DNA from 2 places in the Bradyrhizobium sp. MI1.4 genome. Region 1 is predicted to be linked to the other one. Evidence: predicted binding sites of a transcription regulator. Region 1 holds the regulator's gene; the other holds the start of a gene.

Region 1 (4,209 bases):
TCCTCTGGGGACTGTCGGCGCGGCAGCCCGACATTCTGATTGCCGGGGATGGCGCCAGCGTCGCGGTGCGGGGCAGGGACGGATATCTGCACCTGATCAGGACGAACAAGGACAGCTTTCTGCTCAAGGAATGGCTCGCTGCCGACGCCGATCCGCGCGATGCGGGCAGAGCCTCGCTTGCCGATGGCGTGTCCTGCGACGAATCCGGCTGCGTGACGCCACTGGCCGACGGGAGGCTGGTCGCGCTGGCACTGCGCGTCGACGCTCTCGCGGACGATTGCAGTCGGGCCGCGCTGGTGGTGACGACTCGTCCCGCACCGCCTGATTGCGCGGCGATGGTGGTCGATCGGCAGCGGCTCGCCAGCCAGAGCGCGCTGGCGCTGACGCAGCGTGGTGACGGTTTTGTGGTTCAGGCAGTGAGGGCGAGAGGCACGAGCCGCCCCTGGTTGCCGGCCGGCGCCGGCGAGGGTGATTTCGACGGCAGCCTCGCGCCAAAGTCGACCGCGCCTCGCATCAAGGACGCAACGCCGGCGGACACCGACCTGCAAGCCGACGATTGATCTGATGGTGCGGAGCAACGCAGTGGTTCGGTGCGTCCGTTCGGATTAGCGGGGTGCAAACCACACCATCTCGCCGGCCACGGCCGGCGATGGCGATTTAATCCTGACCTCCGACTTCGTAGCCGGAGGGCGGCTCTGTCAGCCGATCGGCAGGTGCGTGACGGTCGGCTGCCTGTCGGCGGTGATCTGCGCCTTGTGCTCGCGCTCGGTGACCGACTGAGTCACCGGCAGTTGCAGCACCGTCGCGCGCTGGCCTTCGACGAGCTGCGTCACCAGCACGTATTTGCCGTCGGGGAATTCGATCGCATCATGATGGCGGTCGGGAACGTGCGGATCGATCTTGCCGAACTTGCCCACGCGGGAATTGATGGTGCGCGTCCAGATCCAGCGATTGTCGTAGCGGACGTCGTCGGCGAAGGCGAGCTCCGTCCCCGGCAGCAGGCAGACGGCAACAGACGGATCGGCTGCAGAGGCGAAGCCGCGCGTCGAGGTGCCGCGGAAGCTTGTCGTGACGATCGTCTCGCCGACTTCGGCGGGGCGCGACGCGACGGCATGTAGGCTGTAGTCACACATCGGGTGCTCCTCATGCTGGGATAGCAACCCGCGTCTCTTATCGAGGCGCAGGCCTCTATCAGAGTGGAAGCACGAACGCTCTGCTTGGTTGTGGGCAAATCTGCGGCTGGCTTCCGCAAGCCGCGATCACATTATCTTTCCCGAATTCAATAGGAACAAAGCTCGCCGCGATGCATTCGGGAGGCGCGTACGCGAACATTGCCAACTTGGCTGCAACGGCCGAACTTGACCGCTGGTCGCTGTTTCCTCGAACAACCGAGCCGCGAAGCGGTGCTGCTTGAAGCGGTGCTGCTTCGTCGGCGTGGCGAGGAGCCAGCGTTGGAGGAGGGGCCGGATAGTCTGTGCAGAACCAGAAAGGCTATCCAGCCGGAGCGGACGATGATCCGCTCCAATCTCTGACCGGCGATGTCGATCGGAAGCGCGCGAGGCGCCAAGCACCTCCGGCATGAAGTGCTTCCGATATGAAGTACTGCCGATAGAAAGACTCCCGGTATCAGTACTTCCGGTAAAGCCCGATCAGCTTGCCCTGAATCTTCACCCGGTTGGGCGGCAGGATGCGGACCTCATAGGCCGCGTTGGCGGGCTCGAGCGCGATCGAGGCGCCGCGACGGCGGAAGCGCTTCAGTGTCGCTTCCTCGTCGTCGATCAGCGCCACCACGATGTCGCCGGTATCGGCGCTCTCGTTGCGCTGGATCAGGGCCATGTCGCCGTCGAGAATGCCGGCTTCGACCATCGAGTCGCCGCGCACTTCCAGCGCGTAATGCTCGCCCGAGCCGAGCATGTCAGGCGGTACGCTGATAGTATGGCTGCGGGTCTGCAACGCCTCGATCGGCGTGCCGGCCGCGATGCGGCCCATCACCGGCACCGCGACGGGACGTTCGCCCTCGTCAGCGGGCAGGCTCGCGCTCGCACGCACCTTGCCGAGATTGCCCTCGATGACGCTCGGCGTGAAGCCGCGGCGGCTGCCAGCGGCTGCCTGGAGCTCCGGCAGCTTGATGACTTCAATCGCACGGGCGCGGTTGGGCAGGCGTCGGATGAAGCCACGCTCCTCGAGCGCCGTGATCAGGCGATGGATGCCCGACTTCGAGCGCAGATCGAGCGCATCCTTCATCTCGTCGAAGGAGGGCGGCACGCCGCTTTCCTTCAGACGTTCACTGATGAACCGCAGAAGCTCGTATTGTTTGCGCGTTAACATCTCGACCAAAGTCCCCCGGTTGATGTCGTCCGATTCCGAGACGCTGAATTCGGCCATAAGCCGCTGCATGCTCGAAACAAATCATGAACAGACACTATATGTTCGATACATGTTCCGCAACTGCTTAATTTACCGTGAACAGAGCAAAGTGCGCGGAACGCGCGTTGCGGGGGCGCTCAGACGGGGAGCCGCAACACTTCGCAAGCCGTGCCGGCTTCGGCCTTCGGCGCGAATGGTGCGCGGACGAGAAGTACCTGTGCTGCAGCGAGATTCGCAAGCAGCGAAGAGTCCTGATGATTGACGGGAACAACGACGCGTGTGCCATCGTCACGCTCCTCAAGATGCGCGCGCAGATAGTCCTCGCGCTGGTCGTTGGCGCCGACGTCGCGGCCGAGCACGGCGCGTTCACGGCGATGGTGAATCACTGAACGGCCCGACAGGGCGCGAATCAGCGGCACCATGAACAGGAAAGCGCACACGTAGGACGATACGGGATTGCCCGGCAGGCCGATCACACCCATTGCGCCGAGTCGCCCGTGCATCATCGGCTTGCCTGGCCGCATCGCGATCTTCCAGAACGCCATCGCGATGCCTTCGTCCCGCAGTGCCTGCTGGACCAGATCGTGGTCGCCGACCGATGCGCCGCCGGTCGTGATCAGGACGTCGGCGCCGCTCTCGCGGGCGCGGCGGATGCCGGCGGTGGTGGCCTCGAGCGTGTCGGCGGCAATACCGAGGTCGATGGTCTCGGCGCCCTCGCTGCGGGCGAGCGCGTGCAGGGCGTAGCCGTTGGAATAGACGATCTGGCCGTGGCCGGGCGTGGTGCCCGGCATCACCAGCTCGTCGCCGGTGGCGAGAATCGCGACCTTCGGACGCCTGACAACGGCAAGGTGCGGATGATTCATCCCGGCGGCGAGCGCGAGGTCTCGCTCGGTCAGACGGCTTCCCTTGCGCAGGAGCACGTCGCCCTCGCGGAAATCGACGCCGGCGGGGCGGATGTGCCGGCCGGCGATCGCGGCTTCCTTGATCGTGATGCGCTTGCCGGCGGCGACCGTGTCCTCCTGGATCACGACGGCGTCCGCGCCAAAGGGAACGACGCCGCCGGTGAAGATCCGCACGGCCTCGCCGGCTCCGACCGTCCCCTCGAACGGTCGGCCCGCTGCGACTTCGCCGATGACGGTGAGCTCCGAATCGATCGTCGCGGCATCGGCCGCGCGCACCGCGTAGCCGTCCATCGCCGACATCGCTTGCGGCGGCTGCGTGCGCCGCGCCACGACGTCACGCGCGAGCACGCGATGGTAGGCCTCGTCGAGGGAAATCATTTCTTCCGGCAGCGGCTCTGCACCCGCCAGCACCGCGGCAAGCGCGTCAGAAACCGGCATCAAGGCCACGGCGAAAACTCCTGCTCGGCACGTTCGGGCGAATGTTCCGCACGTCTTCTAGCCGAGCGCAGGCGCAGAGGCAAAAGCGGCTGAGCAGGCACAGTCATCCCGCCCCTTCACATTGTTCCGGAAGGCAGGATCAAGCGCGTCGCGGCATGATCCGAAGGAGGTCACAGATCGGCAGGAGAGTGGTCATGGAAGCGACGAAAATCATGGCAAGGCGAGAACGCGCCATGGCCTGAATCGATCAGCTCCCTGCCTGCCCGGGAGTTACGTCGGGCGCCTTGGATCCCTGATCCTTGTCGGGCAGCGGGTCGGCTTGGGATTTCAGGTCGGCGGCCTTGCTCACAAGCTTGGCGGAAAGGTCCGAATCTGAAGTTGTCCTCGCGAATTCAAGAAGAAGAGAGGCCTGCTTGGTGAGGTAGGTTTTGCCCAGCACGATGATGCATCCGTCCGTAGAAGTCCCAACGGACTCTAAGAGTCCGGAAGGCGGTATTCCGTT
Region 2 (4,209 bases), on a different contig from region 1:
CGCCATGACCCAGACGCTGGCCGGCCGCCAGGCCGACATGGCGCGCGCGGTCAACGAGCGGCTGGATTCGGTGACCCACCGCGTCGGCCAGTCCATGGAGCACTCGACCCGCAACACCATGGAGAGCCTGCACGCGCTGCACGAGCGGCTCGGCATCATCGACAGCGCACACAAGAACCTCACCGACCTCACCACGCAGGTGACGACCCTGCGCGACGTGCTCGCCAACAAGCAGTCGCGCGGCGCCTTCGGTCAGGCGCGGATGGAAGCGATCGTCCAGGACGGTCTGCCGAAGGGCGCCTACGAGTTCCAGTTCACGCTCTCGACCGGCAAGCGTCCGGACTGCGTCGTGTTCCTGCCCGACCAGCGTCCGCTCTGCATCGACGCGAAATTTCCGCTGGAGGCGATGACCGCGCTGCATGATGCACGCACCGATGAGGAAAAGCGCATCGCCACGCAGCGGCTGCGCGGTGACGTGATGAAGCATGTCAGCGACATCGCCGAAAAATATCTCGTCGCCGGCGAGACCCAGGAAATGGCGTTGATGTTCGTGCCGTCGGAATCGGTCTACGCCGAGATCCACGACGGTTTCGACGACGTGATCCAGAAGGCGTATCGCGCCCGTGTCGTGCTGGTGTCGCCGTCGCTGCTGATGCTGGCGATCCAGGTGATGCAGCAGATCATGAAGGACGCGCGCATGCGCGATGCCGCCGACCAGATCCAGACCGAAGTGATCAAGCTCGGCGACGACCTCGGCCGCCTGCGCGATCGCGTGCTGAAATTGCAGAAGCACTTTGCCGACGCGAACGAGGACGTCCGCCAGATCCTGATCTCCGCCGACAAGATCGAGAAGCGCGCGGGGCGCATCGAAGAGCTCGATTTCAGCAAGAGCGATGCCCCCGAAGCCCCGCATCTCGTGGCGACCGGCGCTGCCGAGTTGTTCCCGAGGAAGCTCCAGGCGGGGGAGTAGAATATAGAACACACTGTCGTCGCCGGCTTGACCGGGCGACCCAGTATTCCAGAGGCCGGAGTTATGGAGGGCCCGCGATCTCCGCATAGAGATCGTTTCAATCGGGATTATCCTTCTCGATCAGCGCAATCTTCCAGGCGCGCGTCCATTTTTTCAGGCGCTTCTCGCGTTTTATCGCATTCTCGGGATCATCGAATTGCTCGAAATAGACTAGCTTCACAACGCCCTATTCCTTCGTGAAGCTCTCGACTAACTGCAATTTGTGTTCGGCCACACGGCGGATGAGATCGTTCGTTACGCCAATGTAGAGCGTGTCGCCCATCTTGCTGGCGAGAATGTACACGTAGTAGCAGCGCCCGCCCATCTGCCGTCTCTGGGATACTGGGTCGCCCGGTCAAGCCGGCGACGACAGTGTGTTCTATATTCTACTCCCCCGCCTGGAGCTTCCTCGGGAACAACTCGGCAGCGCCGGTCGCCACGAGATGCGGGGCTTCGGGGGCATCGCTCTTGCTGAAATCGAGCTCTTCGATGCGCCCCGCGCGCTTCTCGATCTTGTCGGCGGAGATCAGGATCTGGCGGACGTCCTCGTTCGCGTCGGCAAAGTGCTTCTGCAATTTCAGCACGCGATCGCGCAGGCGGCCGAGGTCGTCGCCGAGCTTGATCACTTCGGTCTGGATCTGGTCGGCGGCATCGCGCATGCGCGCGTCCTTCATGATCTGCTGCATCACCTGGATCGCCAGCATCAGCAGCGACGGCGACACCAGCACGACACGGGCGCGATACGCCTTCTGGATCACGTCGTCGAAACCGTCGTGGATCTCGGCGTAGACCGATTCCGACGGCACGAACATCAACGCCATTTCCTGGGTCTCGCCGGCGACGAGATATTTTTCGGCGATGTCGCTGACATGCTTCATCACGTCACCGCGCAGCCGCTGCGTGGCGATGCGCTTTTCCTCATCGGTGCGTGCATCATGCAGCGCGGTCATCGCCTCCAGCGGAAATTTCGCGTCGATGCAGAGCGGACGCTGGTCGGGCAGGAACACGACGCAGTCCGGACGCTTGCCGGTCGAGAGCGTGAACTGGAACTCGTAGGCGCCCTTCGGCAGACCGTCCTGGACGATCGCTTCCATCCGCGCCTGACCGAAGGCGCCGCGCGACTGCTTGTTGGCGAGCACGTCGCGCAGGGTCGTCACCTGCGTGGTGAGGTCGGTGAGGTTCTTGTGTGCGCTGTCGATGATGCCGAGCCGCTCGTGCAGCGCGTGCAGGCTCTCCATGGTGTTGCGGGTCGAGTGCTCCATGGACTGGCCGACGCGGTGGGTCACCGAATCCAGCCGCTCGTTGACCGCGCGCGCCATGTCGGCCTGGCGGCCGGCCAGCGTCTGGGTCATGGCGTCGACTCGCCCCGCAGCCTCGCTCTGGGCGTGCAGCATCTGGCTGATGCGCTCCTCGAGCTCGTCGGCGCGGATGGCGTTGGCCATCGCGAGTTCCGCGCCGCGCCGCCCTGACCGCGCGATCACGACGGCAATCACGAGCAGCAGGATAAGGACCAGGGCGCCGAAGCCGATCAGCGCGTCCACGGTGCGCACCGGCCAGTCGCCAAGCATGAAAATGACCTCGTTCATGCCCCTGCTTCTAGCCGATTCGCTTCGAGACACGAACGAATAGCGAACATTTATGGTAAATGCTCTGTTAATTTTTATGGTTAACGAAACCTGAAGTTTTATGGTTAGCGGAGGGTTAACGGGGTTCCCGGCCGCATTGACCGCATCGAACGCGCGGCTTAAATCGCGGCCATGGCCCTCAGAGAAATCATCATCCTGCCCGACAAGCAGCTGCGTCTGGTCTCCAAGCCGATCGAGAAGGTCACGCCGGAGATCCGCAAGCTTGCCGACGACATGTTCGAGACCATGTACGACGCGCCCGGCATCGGGCTCGCGGCGATCCAGATCGCGCAGCCGTTGCGGCTGATCACCATGGACCTCGCCAAGCCCGACCAGGACGGCGAGACCAAGCCCGAGCCGCGCGTCTTCATCAATCCGGAAATCATCGCCTCTTCGGAGGACCTGTCGGTCTACGAGGAAGGCTGCCTGTCGATCCCCGAATATTACGAGGAGGTCGAGCGCCCTGCGAAGGTGCGGGTGCGCTACACCGATCTCGACGGCAAGGTGCACGAGGAGGACGCCGAAGGCCTCTACGCCACCTGCATCCAACACGAGATCGACCATCTCAACGGCGTGCTGTTCGTCGACTATCTGTCAAAGCTCAAGCGCGACCGCGTGCTGAAGAAGTTCGAGAAAGCCGCCAAGCGCGCGGAGTGAGGTTCTCTGTCGATGCCCCTCCGCCTGATCTTCATGGGCACGCCCGATTTCTCCGTGCCGACGCTGCTCGAGCTCGTCGCGCATGGCCACGAGATCGCGGCCGTGTACACGCGCGCGCCGAAGCCCGGCGGACGGCGCGGGCTGCAATTGCAGCCGACCCCGGTGGAAGAGGCTGCGCGAAAGCTCGGTGTGCCCGTGCTGACGCCGAAGACTTTGAAAACGCCGGAGGCGCTGGAAGAATTTCGCGCCTTTGACGCCGATGCGGCCGTCGTCGTCGCCTATGGCATGATCCTGCCGCAGGCGATCCTCGATGCGCCGAAGCTCGGCTGCTACAACCTGCACGCCTCGCTGCTGCCACGCTGGCGCGGTGCCGCTCCCATCAACCGCGCGATCATGGCCGGCGATGCCGAGAGCGGCGTGATGGTGATGAAGATGGATGTTGGCCTCGACACCGGCGACGTCGCCATGGCGGAACGGCTCGCGATCACGGACAACATGACCGCGCTCGATCTGCACGATCGTCTGTCGCGGCTCGGTGCCGATCTGATGGTGCGCGCCATGGCCGCGCTGGCCCGCGGTGGGCTTCAGCTGAAGCAGCAGAGCGAGGACGGCGTCACCTATGCCGCCAAGATCGACAAGGCCGAGGCGCGGATCGACTGGACCAGGCCCGCGCGCGAGGTGCTGCGCCATATCCACGGCCTGTCGCCGTTTCCCGGCGCCTGGGCCGAACTTGAGAATGCGCGGGTCAAGATCCTGCGCTGCGAGCTGGCGAAAGGCACGGGCGCACCCGGCGAGGTGCTCGACGATCACCTCACCATCGCCTGCGGCGAGGGTGCAATCCGTCTGATCGAGCTCCAGCGCGAAGGCAAGGCACGCATGCAGGCCGCGGACTTCCTGCGCGGCGTGCCGTTGAAGACC

What was found. The regulator LexA, encoded in region 1, represses DNA repair genes until DNA is damaged. The targets are predictions, from matches to a motif close to TGTTCNNNNTGTGTTCNG.
Region 2: the regulator LexA is predicted to act here: its motif matches at 2,627-2,644, upstream of AC0L23_RS38285 (DNA recombination protein RmuC).

The regions. Positions count from the first base shown of each region.
Region 1 covers NZ_JBVVPP010000027.1:9,596-13,804, forward strand. Annotated here, with positions in the region: gene AC0L23_RS25070 (ComEC/Rec2 family competence protein) at 1-560, shown strand, start outside; gene AC0L23_RS25075 (hypothetical protein) at 699-1,133, opposite strand; gene lexA (transcriptional repressor LexA) at 1,627-2,328, opposite strand; gene AC0L23_RS25085 (molybdopterin molybdotransferase MoeA) at 2,505-3,716, opposite strand; gene AC0L23_RS25090 (hypothetical protein) at 3,955-4,146, opposite strand.
Region 2 covers NZ_JBVVPP010000081.1:8,612-12,820, forward strand. Annotated here, with positions in the region: gene AC0L23_RS38275 (DNA recombination protein RmuC) at 1-970, shown strand, start outside; partial or broken gene AC0L23_RS38280 (GIY-YIG nuclease family protein) at 1,068-1,334, opposite strand; gene AC0L23_RS38285 (DNA recombination protein RmuC) at 1,396-2,595, opposite strand; gene def (peptide deformylase) at 2,767-3,291, shown strand; gene fmt (methionyl-tRNA formyltransferase) at 3,304-4,209, shown strand, end outside.